One region of the Sphingobium limneticum genome, then DNA from elsewhere that is predicted to be linked to it. Evidence: riboswitches for the same ligand, from Rfam matches in the RefSeq annotation. Region 1 holds a riboswitch; the other holds the start of a gene.
The links. Region 1 has a riboswitch for thiamine pyrophosphate ahead of F4U95_RS18400 (TonB-dependent receptor). Riboswitches for the same ligand answer to the same signal wherever they lie in the genome.
Positions count from the first base shown of each region.

Region 2: another riboswitch for thiamine pyrophosphate. It lies ahead of F4U95_RS06535 (DUF2065 domain-containing protein); the one in region 1 lies ahead of F4U95_RS18400 (TonB-dependent receptor).

Region 1 is NZ_VYQA01000016.1:16,724-24,040, forward strand. Features, by position in the region: gene F4U95_RS18380 (threonine ammonia-lyase) at 1-460, opposite strand, end outside; gene F4U95_RS24935 (hypothetical protein) at 644-1,057, shown strand; gene F4U95_RS18390 (NAD(P)(+) transhydrogenase (Re/Si-specific) subunit beta) at 1,069-2,520, opposite strand; gene F4U95_RS18395 (Re/Si-specific NAD(P)(+) transhydrogenase subunit alpha) at 2,531-4,105, opposite strand; TPP riboswitch at 4,366-4,476, shown strand; gene F4U95_RS18400 (TonB-dependent receptor) at 4,511-6,802, shown strand; gene F4U95_RS18405 (phosphotransferase enzyme family protein) at 6,805-7,317, shown strand, end outside.
Region 2 is NZ_VYQA01000004.1:527-7,786, reverse strand. Features, by position in the region: gene F4U95_RS06555 (AbrB/MazE/SpoVT family DNA-binding domain-containing protein) at 1-106, opposite strand, end outside; gene F4U95_RS06550 (TIR domain-containing protein) at 147-1,268, opposite strand; partial or broken gene F4U95_RS06545 (IS5 family transposase) at 1,374-2,140, opposite strand; gene thiC (phosphomethylpyrimidine synthase ThiC) at 2,247-4,181, opposite strand; gene F4U95_RS06535 (DUF2065 domain-containing protein) at 4,193-4,600, opposite strand; TPP riboswitch at 4,656-4,766, opposite strand; gene F4U95_RS06530 (hypothetical protein) at 4,805-5,098, shown strand; gene F4U95_RS06525 (prolyl oligopeptidase family serine peptidase) at 5,098-7,206, shown strand; tRNA gene F4U95_RS06520 (tRNA-Met) at 7,246-7,260, opposite strand, start outside.

The DNA of each region.
Region 1 (7,317 bases):
AGGGGTCGTCAAAGGATGGGACGAGCACGGCGTCGCGCTCCGCTGCCAACGCCGTGGCGATGGCCTCGCGCGATTGCGTGTAGCGATCATAGGGCACGACCTGTGCTCCAAGTGCGCGCGTATTGGCGACCTTGATGGCGGGCGCGTCGGACGGCATCACGATGGTCGCCGGAATATCGAGCAACCGCGCTGCTGCGGCAACGCCCTGCGCATGATTGCCCGAAGACCATGCCACAACGCCATGGGCCCGCTGTTCGTCCGGAATACGGGACAGACGGTTATAGGCGCCGCGAAACTTGAACGATCCGGTATGTTGGGCACCTTCGAACTTGACCAGCACCCTGTGCCCGACCCGCTCGTTGAGCGGCGCAAATTCCAGCATGGGCGTCCGGATGATCGCTCCGGAAATACGTTCTGCGGCATCACGAACATCGGCAGCGTCAATGGCAAGGTCGGTCATGATGATTGTCCAATTTGGCGAACGAGGGTCGCAATATATGCCGGCTTTTCTTGATCATTCCACATTGTAAGCCGCACAAACGGTGCCACCTTCGGCCGCCTGTCAGGCCTTCGATGTAGCCGGCTGGCTGGTCGAAACGTGCAATATATGGCTGTCGTCATAGCGGATCCAACAGGCAAAGCCGTGACCACATTCCGCATGAAGTTTCAGAATTTCGGCATGGTCGAAACGGTAGAGATGACCATTGTCTTTGACTTCGATTGTGTCGACGCTCTGGAAATCGACAGGAGCCAGCGGAACGGCATCCCGGCCACGCTTGACCTTCACGTCATACCGCGCCGCGCCTTTGAGATAGGCGATGACGATGTCGTGGGAACTGGCATTCTGCCATCTGGGGTGAATGGGGCCGCATCCCTGCAACAGGGCCAGGGTCGCCATAGCAAGGGCGATTTTGCCGATTATCTTCACCAGATGGTCTCCGCGTTCCGTTGGTTCGCCTCTCCCGATATGGCTTTCATGGTCTTGATTGCGGCTCCTACCTGCCTGAGCATGAGTGCCGGATTAACGATCGGCGGACGGGGTACCGTCCGCCGATGATAAGGGCCGATCTAGCCGATCTTGCCGAGCAAACTGTCCACTGCGACCTTGGCGTCGCCGTAGAACATCCGCGTATTGTCCTTGTAGAAAAGCGGGTTTTCGATACCGGAATAGCCGGTGCCCTGGCCGCGCTTCGACACGAAGACCTGCTTGGCCTTCCACACTTCGAGCACCGGCATGCCCGCGATCGGCGAGTTGGGATCGTCCTGCGCAGCCGGATTGACGATATCGTTGGAGCCGATGACGATCACCACGTCGGTAGACGGAAAATCCTCGTTGATCTCGTCCATTTCCAGCACGATGTCATAGGGCACCTTGGCCTCTGCCAGCAGCACGTTCATGTGGCCGGGCAGGCGGCCTGCGACGGGGTGGATGGCAAAGCGGACAGTCTTGCCCGCCGCGCGCAGCTTGCGGGTCAGTTCGCTCACGCTCTGCTGCGCCTGCGCCACCGCCATGCCATAGCCTGGCACGATGATGATGCTGTCCGCCTCATTGAGGGCGGCGGCCACGCCATCGGCGTCGATCGCGACCTGCTCGCCCTCGATCTCCGCTGCCGGGCCGCTGGTGCCGCCAAAGCCGCCCAGGATCACCGAGACGAACGACCGGTTCATCGCTTTGCACATGATGTAGCTCAGGATCGCACCCGAGGAACCGACCAGCGCCCCGGTCACGATCAGCAGGTCGTTACCCAGCGTGAAGCCGATCGCGGCGGCTGCCCAGCCCGAATAGCTGTTCAGCATCGAGACGACGACGGGCATGTCCGCGCCGCCGATGCCCATGACCAGATGGAAACCGATGAACAGCGCCAGCACCGTCATGGCGATCAGCACGGTCAGTTCGCGGCCCTCGATCCCGATATTGCCGACATACATGACGAGCAGTAGCAGCGATGCGATGGCTGCTATGGCGTTCAGCAAATGGCCACCCGGCAGTTTCTTCGCCTTGCCGTCCAGCTTGCCGGCCAACTTGCCAAAGGCGACGATCGACCCGGTGAAGGTCACCGCGCCGATGAAGATGCCCAGAAATTCCTCGACCTTGAGGATATTGATCTCGACCGGCGTCTTGTGCGCCAGCACGCCGGCAAAGCCGGTCAGGGCGTCGCGCGCGGCGGGATCGAGCGCGTGCACCGTTTCCAGTTCAAAATGCGCATTGAAGCCTATAAGCACCGCTGCCAGCCCCACAAAGCTATGCAGGGCGGCCACCAGTTGCGGCATTTCGGTCATCTGCACCCGCACCGCGACGATCCAGCCGATGATGGCGGCTACGGCGAAACTGCCGATCACGATCGGCAGATTGGCCGCGCCAGGGCCAAGCAGCGTTGCCAGCACGGCCAGCGCCATGCCGGAAATGCCATACCACACCGCCCGCTTGGCGCTCTCCTGATTGGACAGGCCGCCAAGCGACAGAATGAACAGGACCGCGGCCGAGATATAGGCTGCGGACACTATGCCAGTATCGAACATGCAGGCCCCCTTATGACCGCTGGAACATGGCCAGCATCCGGCGCGTGACCAGGAAGCCGCCAACGATGTTGATCGAAGCGATCAGGATGGAAATCGTCGCCAGAACCAGCACGATGGTGCTGGATGACCCGACTTGAAGCACGGCCCCCACCACGACGATGCCCGAAATCGCATTGGTCACCGCCATCAGCGGCGTGTGCAGTGCGTGGCTGACATTCCAGATCACCTGGAACCCGACGAAACAGGCCAGCACGAAGACGATGAAATGCGCCATGAAGCTGGCCGGGGCGACCGCACCGACGCCCATCAGCAGCAGCGCGGCGACGATGAGCAGCGTGACCTGCGACCGGGTCTGCGCCTTGAACGCGGCGATGTCCTTCGCCCGCTTCTGCTCGGGCGTCAGTTCCTCGGCCTTGGGCTTGGGCTTTTGCGCGGCGATCGCCTTGATTTTGGGCGGTGGCGGCGGGAAGCTGACCTGCCCTTCAAAGGCGATGGTCGCACCCCGGATCACGTCGTCCTCCATATCATGGACGATCACGCCATCCTTGCCCGGCGTCAGGTCGGCCAGCATGTGGCGGACGTTGCTGGCATAAAGCGAGCTGGATTGCGCCGCCATGCGACTGGGAAAATCGGTATAGCCGATGATCGTCACGCCATTGGCAGACACGATCTTCTGGTCGGTGACGGTCAGTTCGCAATTGCCGCCGCGTTCGGCCGCCAGATCGACGATGACCGATCCGGGCCGCATCGCCTCGACCATGTCCTTGGTCCACAGAACGGGCGCATCGCGGCCCGGAATGAGAGCGGTGGAAATGACGATGTCGACGGTCGGCGCCAGTTCGCGAAACTTCTTGAGCTGCGCTTCGCGAAATTCGGGGCTGGACGGGGCGGCGTATCCACCGGTCGCCGCGCCATCCTGCTGTTCTTCCGAAAAATCGAGATAGACGAACTGCGCGCCCATCGATTCGATCTGCTCGGCGACTTCCGGCCGCACGTCGAAGGCCAGCGTGATGGCGCCGAGCGATGTCGCCGCGCCAATTGCGGCCAGGCCCGCGACACCTGCGCCGATCACCAGCACCTTTGCCGGCGGTACTTTTCCTGCTGCGGTCACCTGACCGGTAAAGAAGCGGCCGAAATTGGCACCCGCCTCGATCACCGCGCGATAACCGGCGATATTCGCCATGGACGACAGCGCGTCCATTTTCTGCGCGCGCGAAATGCGGGGCACCATGTCCATCGCCAGTATATTGGCGCCGGTGGCATTGATCGCCGCCAGTTCTTCGCCGCGCTGGCCGGGATAGAAGAAGGAGATCAGCGTCTTGCCGGGCGTCAGTCGCGCCGTCTCTTCTGCCTCGGGCGGGCGGACCTTCACGATCACGTCCGCTTCGGCCCATAATGCGTCTGCATCGGCCACGACCGTCACGCCAGCCGCGCGGTAGGCATCATCGGCAAAGCCGGCCTGCTGACCCGCGCCACTTTCGACCAGGCATATATGGCCCAGTTTCTGAAGTTGCCCCGCACTGTCTGGAGTCAGCGCAACGCGCGCCTCGCCCAGTGACTTTTCTCTGGGTGCACCAATCTTCACTCTGCGCTCCTCCCCTTTTCCGGCCATGGTCCGGTCGCCCGGCGCATGAACTTGACCCCTATTGGCGGCTCCAATGCGCTTGGTCCATCGTAAAAGCCTTGCCGCCGTAAAAGCTGAACTTCCTGGCCGTGATAATGACCATTCATGTCAGTTCCAAGCAGTCCGGTGATATGGACCTGAATGCCGGCTCGGTTTTGCTTGGCCGGCTAGCCACTCCTGTTCGATAATGCTTTCCACATCGCGTCCGAACGCCTAGAGGCGCTTTATCCCCGGGGGGCCGCTCATGCGCGGCTGAGAGGTGGTCAGCAGACCACGACCCGCTGAACCTGATCCGGCTGATTACCGGCGTAGGGAGGGCAAGGCGGCGCGTCCGCCAGTCCCTCCGCGTGGAGTGGACGAGAGACGATGACGATATATGTGACTTTTGTTGGCCGGGCCGCTCTTGCGACGGCGTTGCTGGTGTCGGCTTCCGTCGCGATGGCGGCGGACGACGAACAGGATCGCGCGACCATAGAGGTCACGGGCTATCCCGACCCGCAGGGCCTGCTGCCTGACCAGAATGCGCCCAAGGCGGTCAGTTCGATCGCCGAAGCCTTCATCAGCAAGCAGGCGCCAACGCTCAACGCCTTCCAGCTGGTCAACCTGCTGCCCGGCGCGAATGTGTCGTCGAGCGATCCCTATGGTCTGTCCGCAACGTCCAGCCTTACGCTGCGCGGCTTGGGACAGGACCAGATCGGCGTGCTGCTGGAAGGGGCGCCGCAGAACGACATCGGCTATTATTACGCCTATCCCTCGCAATTTGCCGACGCGGAAAATGTGCGGCAGATCGCATTGGCGCAGGGCGCGGCCGATATCGACGCGCCGGTCGTGGCGGCGGCGGGCGGCACATTGTCGCTGACGCTGAATGACCCCAAGGAGGAGATGGGTGGCCTTATCAACCTGTCGGCCGGCTCCTACGACCAGCGGCGCGTCTTCGCGCGGTTCGACACCGGCGAGATCGGGAATAGCGGCCTCAAGGCGTTCATCTCCTACTCCAACAACCGCGCGGACAATTGGCGTGGGGCAGGCTATGACAAGCGCCAGCATATCGACGCGAAACTGCTGCACGAATGGGGCGAGGGCAATCGCGCCAGCCTGGCAGTGTCCTATAATGATGCCATCACCTCCACCTACCCCAGCCCGACCATGGCGGACTGGAAGGCGAGCGGGCGCGGCTTCAACTTTACCAAGCGCTACACGGACGGCGACACCAGCTATTGGCGCCTCTATCGCGCGCCGTTCCGCAACCTCTATTTCGCCGCGCCGGTGCATATTCAGCTGAGCGACAGCCTGACATTCGATAGCAGCGCCTATCTCCAGATGGGGCATGGCAATTCGCCCTATGGCACGCAGCTGGCGACCACCGGCAATTATCTGGGCACCGAAGAACTGACGCAGCCGATCGCGCTGCCCGGCGCCGTCGATGGCGTGGCGACCGTGCTCGGCAACTGGACCGGCAAGCAAAGGCGCGTCGGCGACGTCAGCAAGCTGACCTTGCAGGCGGGCATCCACAGCATCACCGCCGGCCTGTGGTTCGACTATGGCACCGACCGCGTGACACAAAGCTATACGTCGATCGATGCGAATGGGCGGCCGGTCGATGCCTGGGGCTATCAGGACAAGGCGATCCGCACGGCCGACGGCCGCCTGCTCGCCTATGAAAATCAGCGCACCGTCACCGTGACCAAGGGCTTTTTCCTGGCGGACAGTATCGCGCTCACGCCGCGCCTGGGCATCGATATCGGGTTGAAGGGGGTGAGCCTGCTGCGCAACGGCCGCAATTATCTGCCGGGACCGCAGTCGAAAGTGCATGTCGACAGCTTCGCCGCCTTGCCGCGCGCGGCGGTCCATTATCGACTGGACGAGCGGCAACAATTGTTCGCCAACATCACTACCAATTTCCGCACGCCCAACGAATTTTCCCTCTATGACAGCTATTATGGCGGCGAACTGGTCAACCAGGGGACGGGCGCGCTGAAGAATGAATATAGCGTCTCGCAGGAGCTGGGTTATCGCTATATCGGCCCCAACCTGTCCTTCTCGCTGACCGCCTTCCACTATCATTTCCGCAATCGTCAGGTCGCGACGGTGGTCAACAGCGGCGGCGCGCTGGTCAATTCGACGATCAATGGCGGCAGCCAGACCAGCTATGGCCTGGACGGCGAGATCGACTATCGCCCGTTCAAGGGGTTCAGCCTCTACGCATCGGGCGAATATCTGCACAGCCGGCTGGATGACGATCTGTCGGTGGGCGGCGACCGGTTGCCGACGAAGGGCAAGCGCGCGGTCGCGGCGCCACGCTTTCAGTTCGCCCTTGGCAGCACCTATGATGATGGTCGCCTGTTCGGCAGCACGGCCCTTAAATATGTCGGCCGCCAATATGCGACCTTCATGAATGATGAGAGCATCAAGGGCTATGCCACGCTGGACTTGGCGATCGGCGTCCATCTGGCCGGGCTGATCGACGCGAGCGCCATGGACCTGCGCCTGAACGCGATCAACGTCACCAACCCGCGCGTCCTGTCCGGCGTGTCGGCGATCAGCGCCAATGCGCAGGATGTGACCGGCCGCAACGGCACGTTGATCGCGGGTTCGGCGCCCGGCTACTATATCGGCAGCGGACGCGCCTTCGTGGCGACGCTATCGCGAGCTTTCTGACCATGAGCGGCGGCCATCTGGTCCATGGCATGGGGACGGCGCTGGAGGCACCGACCTGGCCCGCTATCACTCAAGCGGAGGCGGAGGCGGTGTTGGACCGCTTTCCGGCGGCAGGGCGTCTGATTGACCTCAACTGGCATTCGCCGCGTCCCTTTTCGGCAGCGGCATTGATCGAGACGGACCGAGGCGTCCATTTCCTCAAGCGCCATCATCAGCGGCTTCGCACGCCCGCAGCACTGGCGCAGGAACATGGCTTCATGGCCCATTTGCGGGCGGCGGGGCTGTCGGTGCCGGACGTGGTAACGGCGGCAAACGGCGCCAGCGTGATCGCGCTGGGTGAATGGACCTACGAACTGCATCATGACGCGCCTGGCATCGACCTTTATCGCGATCGCCAGTCCTGGACGCCGTTTCTGACGCCAGGTCATGCCCATGAAGCGGGCGCGGCACTGGCGCGGCTGCACCGGGCTGCGCAGGGCTATGAGGCACCTGCCCGCGACGATCGTCCCCTTGTT
Region 2 (7,260 bases), on a different contig from region 1:
CGTACAGCGTATCACCCGGTCCGACCCGCAATTGCGCCAGCAGTTCCTTGGGCAGGATAACACCGGCGCTGTTGCCGATCTTCGTAATTTTGAGGGGTATGTTCATACAGGCGTTATAACATTTTTGCGATACATCGGCAAATCGCTTACTTAGGTAATGCTTTAAGCTGATTTATAGCCTCAAGGAGGCGGATTGTGGCATTTCCATCCATTGCATCACCTTCATACCGAACCTCGTAAAGACCCTGAAGATTTGAAGGCAATTTAACACCCTCTTTGACTAAAAGAATGAATTTTTTACCATACAAAGCCATTGCAGCACCGATCTCAATCAGTACATTTGGATTCAACACCACATGTTCTTTAGCATCTGAATCAATAAGTGTCATTTCCCCTTCAACATGAATGATTGCTGCGCCACAATCCCTCATATCATTCATAACCTTTTCGGGAACAGGTTGGGATACTGACTGACGCTCTACAGAGACAACAGCCTCTAATTCACCAAACGCCAAAAGCTTCTTTATAGGATCTACCAAGCCTTTATTTCGACCGTGCGTAATAAATACTTTCTTGTTTACGGCCGTCGATCTTAGGTGCCGCTCAAAATCCTCAGAGGGGGGTGGCTGGTGTTCCGCATTCTCTATTTTTGGCTCATTCCGTTCCACCAAATCTTCCAAACCCTTTTGGTCCGATGCACTTGGCACGAGCGTCTCGTTGCGCCGTGTTAAGTTTATATACCTTTTGCCCTTTATCTCTTGGACAAGGCCGAGAGATGAGGCTCCCTCCACGATAAGCTTCAGCGTAGCTTCGGTACGTTCTTTCGGTACTCCCATGCTGTTTAAGACATTGTATGCAATGCTATCGGGCGGGAGAGGGCTATTATTATATTTGTTCAAAAACTCCCCAACCACTCGCGGTTTCAGTAGTGCTTCACGTTTCCCATGGAGGTCTTCACCTTCTTCTAGAGGGTTTAGAATCCGCTGGACTAAAGGGGTAAGCGCAATTTCAGCAGCATTGTATCCGCCGCTCGTAAGTCCATAAGCAATGGATGATCCGGTTAGCATTTTAAAATGGCTCGAAGCAGGCGCGAGGTTCATTGCCGCCGCAACTTCGAGCGGCTTGGTTGGAGCAGATGCATAATTATCGGCTATAGCAACCGCTACCCGAAGAGCATCACCAAGCGCATAAGCCGGCACATCAATCTGACTCACTTGCACTCGTTTTGCTTTGAGATTCTCAGTCGCCTTTTCGGTTTGCTTCGCCACGAAATTCCCCAACTTTCTAGAACAGATAGGGAAGATGTCCGACTCCACAAACTGATTCAAGTTATGTAACCCATCCGTTATGACAACTTAAATTTCAGGGCTGAGCTAGGTTTCGTGGACAAAGGGTATCCACAGTTTGATTGAAGCGAGTGCGACGAAGCCAAGGTAGGACTCGCGGGTTTTATCGTAGCGCGTGGCGACCCTGCGCCAGTTCTTCAGCTTGTTGAAGAGCCGTTCGACGAGGTTGCGCCATTTGTATTTGACGCGGTCATGGGGGATCGGGTCGCGGCGGTTGCTTTTGGCGGGGATTACCGCCTCGACATGGGCTTTGGCGATCTCTTCGCGGATAGCGTCGGCATCGTAACCGCGATCCGCAAGGAACGCCTCGATCTTGTCGCTGATCATCCGGAACAGGGGCGCAAACCCGTGCACATCGTGGGTTTGCCCTGGCGTCAGGACGTATCCGAGTGGACGCCCTTGAGCATCACATCTGGCGTGGAGCTTGGTGGTGAACCCGCCGCGCGATCGGCCAAGCGCCTCGGTTTCCTGAGTCCCTTTTTTATGCCGACTGCACAATGATGTGCTCGAACCACGGTGCTATCGATCATGTCGGCGGTGCCATCGCGGCCTGCCATTTCTGCGAACGTTTCGAGCATCGCATCGAACACCCCGGTTTCAACCCACCGTCGGTAGCGCCGGAACACGCTGTTCCACTTGCCATATTCATCGGGGAGGTGGCGCCACTGGGCACCCGTCCGCGCCATCCACATCATACCTTCAAAATATAGCCGGTTGTCTTGCGACGGACGACACCCTCGGCCTCGCTCGGATGGCAACAGCGGGCCGATCAGTGACCATTCTTCATCCGACACTCCAATCCGCTCCCCCAACTCTGCCTCCCAAAAGACAGCCTTGAATCAGCGCGTGAGTCTCTCGTCAAGCTTTGTCCACGAAACCTAAAGCAATTCCCGTATTCATTCAATCATGCTCCCTACCGCCAGCGCCCATATAGAGTTCGCTGCCGGTTGCCTTGAAGAGCCTGCTCATCTCTTCCATGCCCTTGAGCGCGGCGGCCTTGCTGGCTTGCGCCACTTCCGCGCCGGTCAGGCCCGCTTCCAGGAAGCCGTCGGCGGCTTGGTTCTTTTTGGCCGCGAAATCCCGGACTTCCTGCGTGATCTTCATCGAGCAGAATTTGGGGCCGCACATGGAGCAGAAATGGGCGCTCTTGGCGCCTTCGGCCGGGAGCGTCTGGTCGTGATATTGTTCGGCGGTTTCGGGATCGAGCGACAGGTTGAACTGGTCGCGCCAGCGGAATTCGAAGCGGGCGCGGCTGAGCGCGTCATCGCGGACCTGCGCTGCGGGATGGCCCTTGGCCAGGTCGGCGGCGTGGGCGGCCAGCTTGTACGTCACCACGCCGACCTTCACGTCGTCGCGGTCGGGCAGGCCCAGATGCTCCTTGGGCGTGACATAGCAAAGCATTGCCGTGCCATACCAACCGATCTGCGCCGCGCCGATGCCGCTGGTGATATGGTCGTATCCCGGCGCGATGTCGGTGGTGAGCGGCCCAAGCGTATAGAAAGGCGCTTCGCCGCACACTTGCAGCTGCTTTTCCATATTCTCCTTGATCTTGTGCATGGGCACATGGCCCGGCCCCTCGATCATCACCTGCACATCCTGTTTCCACGCGCGGTGGGTCAGTTCGCCCAGCGTGTAGAGTTCGGAAAATTGCGCTTCGTCGTTGGCGTCGGCGATGGAGCCGGGGCGCAGGCCGTCGCCAAGGCTGTAGGCGATGTCATAGGCCTTCATGATCTCGGTAATCTCGTCGAAATGCTCGTAGAGGAAGCTTTCGCGATGATGGGCGAGGCACCATTTCGCCATGATGGAGCCGCCGCGCGAGACGATGCCGGTGACGCGCTTAGCCGCCATCGGGATATAGGCCAGGCGCACGCCGGCATGGATGGTGAAATAATCGACGCCCTGTTCCGCCTGCTCGATTAGCGTGTCGCGGAAAACGTCCCATGTCAGGTCTTCGGCGATGCCGCCGACCTTTTCGAGCGCCTGATAGATGGGGACGGTGCCGATCGGGACCGGCGAGTTGCGCAAGATCCATTCGCGCGTGTCGTGGATGTTGCGGCCGGTGGACAGGTCCATCACCGTGTCCGCGCCCCAGCGGATCGACCAGACCAGCTTGTCGACTTCGGCCGCGACGTCGGAGGCGACCGCGCTGTTGCCGATATTGGCGTTGATCTTCACCAGGAAATTGCGGCCGATCGCCATCGGTTCGGATTCCGGGTGGTTGATGTTCGACGGGATGATGGCGCGGCCGCGGGCGACTTCGTCCCGGACGAATTCGGGGGTGACATAGTCGGGGATGGACGCGCCCCAGCTCTGGCCGTCACGGACATATTCGGCGAGGCGCGCGCGGCCCAGATTCTCGCGCTCCGCAACATATTCCATTTCCGGCGTGATGATGCCGCGCCGGGCATAGTGCATCTGGGAGACATTGGCGCCGGGCTTGGCGCGCAGGGGTCGCTGCACGACGTTCGGGAAAGGTTGCACGCCGCCTGACCGGTCGGGGCCCTTGAGCCCATTATCCTCCGGCTTGATCGCGCGGGCGTCATAGTCTTCCACATCGCCGCGCTCGATTATCCAGTCGCGGCGCAATTGCTGCAGGCCCGCCATGATGTCGATCCGCGCATCGGGATCAGTGTAGGGACCGGACGTGTCATAGACGCGCACCGGCGGCTCGCCGCTGCCCGGCTCCAGATGAATCTCGCGCATTGCGACCTTGCGCGGGCCGACATGGATCTTCTTCGACCCGCGAATGGAACCAGTGGTGACGGTCATTGCGGCCTGCCGGCCGATGAAGCCTTCGGCTTCGGTCATCTCGGTGCGGGCGGGGACATCTGCCATGGATTAGCCTTTCAGACGGAAATGGTGGCGCGGCCGTTGAGGCCGGCGAGGAAGAGGAGGATGCCGAGGATGAGCGCGATGCCGGCCCAGACGCGGATGAAGCCGGTCGACCAGTGGCCGATGCGGATGAGCGGGCCGGGCACGGCAAGCAACATCGCGCCCTCGATCAGCGCGACATAGCCGATCAGGCTGACGATGACGGCGAGCGGGTCGGTCCATATGCTGTGGATCAGGACCAGCGTGCCGCCGACCGCGAAGACGGCGAACCCCAGCGCCACGACCAGGCCCGGCGATCGGTTGAGATCGTCCATCACCGCCCGCCAGCGCGGCGGGCTGGCCAGACCACCAATGCCGATGACGATCATGTAGAGGCCGAAAATTTCGGCCAGGCGCAGCGTCAGAACGGAAATCGTATCCATGGGCCGCCTCTCTTTCGTCTCTTCTCAAAGACGCAGGGCGGACGCGGTTTGCGGATTACACAAGCCGTTCCCTCCCTACGCCGGTGTCAGCCGGATCAGGTTCGACGGGTCGCAGCCACTTCAGCTGCCTCTCAACCGCTTGTGCGCGGTCCCCCGGGGATGCTGGACAGGATAGGGGCGAAACGGCACAAGGTCCAGCAGCTTATGTTCGATACCCCGCCCCCCGATCTGTCGACCAAGGCTGGCCGCAAGGCCTGGCGCCATGAAATGCGCATGGTGGCGGTGCGGCCGCGCCGATGGGGACTGTGGCTGCTGACGCTGGGCTTCCTGCTGGTCATGGCGCCCGCGGCCTTTGGCCTGCACAGCCTGTGGGGCTGGTCGCCCAGCCTGATCGGGAGCCTGCTGATGCTGGGCGCGTTACCCCTGCTGATAGCGAGCGCCGTGTTGCGCGCCCGCTATATGAAGGGGCGATTCACTTTGCCGGGGGATAAGCGCTGATGAACAAGAGGATGATGCTGTTGGTGACTGCCGCGATGCTGACCGGGGCCGGCGTGCCCCCTACCCCCTCCGCTGTGCCGGCGGATGACCCCTTCATCTGGCTGGAGGACTGGACCGGGCCGCGGGCGATGCAGTGGGTCGAGGCGGAAAACAAGGCGACAGAAGCCGCGCTACAGGGCGATCCGCGCTATGCCGGTTACTATCGGGACGCGCTCGCCATCGCATCGGCCAAGGACCGGATCGCCATGCCGATGCTGATCCATGGCCGCGTCTATAATTTCTGGCGCGACGCCGATCATCCGCAGGGTATCTGGCGGTACACTTCGGAAGCCGATTATGCGACCGATGCACCGCACTGGACGACGGTGCTGGACCTGGACGCCCTGTCGAAGGCGGACGGCAAGAAATGGGTGTGGAAGGGTGCGACCATCCTCGATCCCGAGGAGCGGCTGGCGCTGATCAACCTGTCGGACGGTGGCGAGGATGCGGTGACGCTGCGCGAGTTCGACCTGGTGTCGGGCGCGTTCGTGCAGGGCGGTTTCGATATTCCCACCTCCAAGCAGAATGAAGCGTGGCTGGACAAGGACTCCCTGCTGCTGGCCCGCGACTGGGGCGAAGGCAGCATGACCAAGTCGGGCTATCCCTTCGTGGTGAAGCTGGTGCAACGCGGGCAACCTTTGTCGGCGGCGCAGGAAATCTATCGCGGCGCGGCCAGCGATCAGGTCGGCACCTTCCCGATGCTGTTGTCGGACGGATCGGGCAATCGCGCGGCCTTTCTCTATCGCGGCGTGACCTTTTTCGGCAACGAAACCTACCTCGTCACGGGCGAAGGGGTGAAGAGGCTCCCCCTCCCCGCCAAGAGCCAGTTGCAGGGCATGGTGCAGGGACAGGTGCTGATCCAGACCAGCGAGCTTTGGGAAAGCGGCGGCGTGACCGTGCCGGCAGGATCGCTGGCGGCCGTGCCATTGCAGGCGCTGGAGGCGGGCGAGACGCTCAAGCCGCAGATATTGTTCGCGCCCAATGCCCGCCAGTCGATCGACGGCGTGGCGGCGACGAAGAACCGGGTGATCCTGGCCATCAACGATAATGTGCGTGGGCGGGTGCTCGTGCTAACGCCGGGAAGCGGCAAATGGACGAGCATGCCGGTGGCGCTGCCCGACAATGCGACCATCGCGATCGCCAGCGCGACCGACAAGAATGACAACGCCTATCTGTCGGTGGCCGGCTTCCTGTCGCCCACGACGCTCTGGGCGCTGGATGCCAACCACCCTGCTCCGACTCAGGTGAAGGCGATGCCGGCCCGTTTCGATGCGCAGGGCCTGGCCGTCGATCAATTTGAGGCGACGTCGAGCGATGGGACGAAAATTCCCTATTTCATCGTCCATCGCAAGGACATGAAGCCCGACGGGTCCACCCCGACGATCATGACCGCCTATGGCGGGTTCGAGATTGCTATGACGCCCAGCTATGCCGCGAGCACGGGCAAGCTGTGGCTGGAGCGAGGCAACAGCTTCGTGCTGGCGAATATTCGCGGCGGCGGTGAATTCGGCCCGGCCTGGCATGAGGCGGGGCTGAAGACGAAGCGGCAGATCATCTATGATGATTTCGCGGCGGTGGCGCAGGACATATTCGCGCGCAAATTATCCTCGCCCCGGCGGCTCGGTATCTATGGTGGATCGAACGGCGGGCTGTTGATGGGGGTGGAATTCACCCAGCATCCCGAACTGTGGAACGCCGTGACGATCCAGGTGCCGTTGCTGGACATGGTCCGGTACGAGCAGATCGCAGCCGGCGCGTCCTGGGTGGACGAATATGGCAGCGTGTCGGTGCCGACGGAGAAGGCATTTCTGGAGAAGATTTCGCCCTATGCGAACATCCGCAAGGGCGTGAAATATCCCACGCCCTATATCTGGACGACGACGAAGGACGACCGCGTGGGTCCGCAGCATGCGCGCAAATTCGCGGCGCGGCTGAAGGATTATGGGCTGCCCTATTATTTTTACGAGGATACCGCCGGCGGCCATTCTGGCGACGCCGACATTGCGCAGGGTGCGCGATTGCAGGCGATGCAGATGGTGTATTTCAGCCGGTTTCTGGAGGGGGAGTAGATAAGCAAAAAGCCCGCCGGATTGGCGGGCTTTTTCATTTGGTTGCGGGAGTAG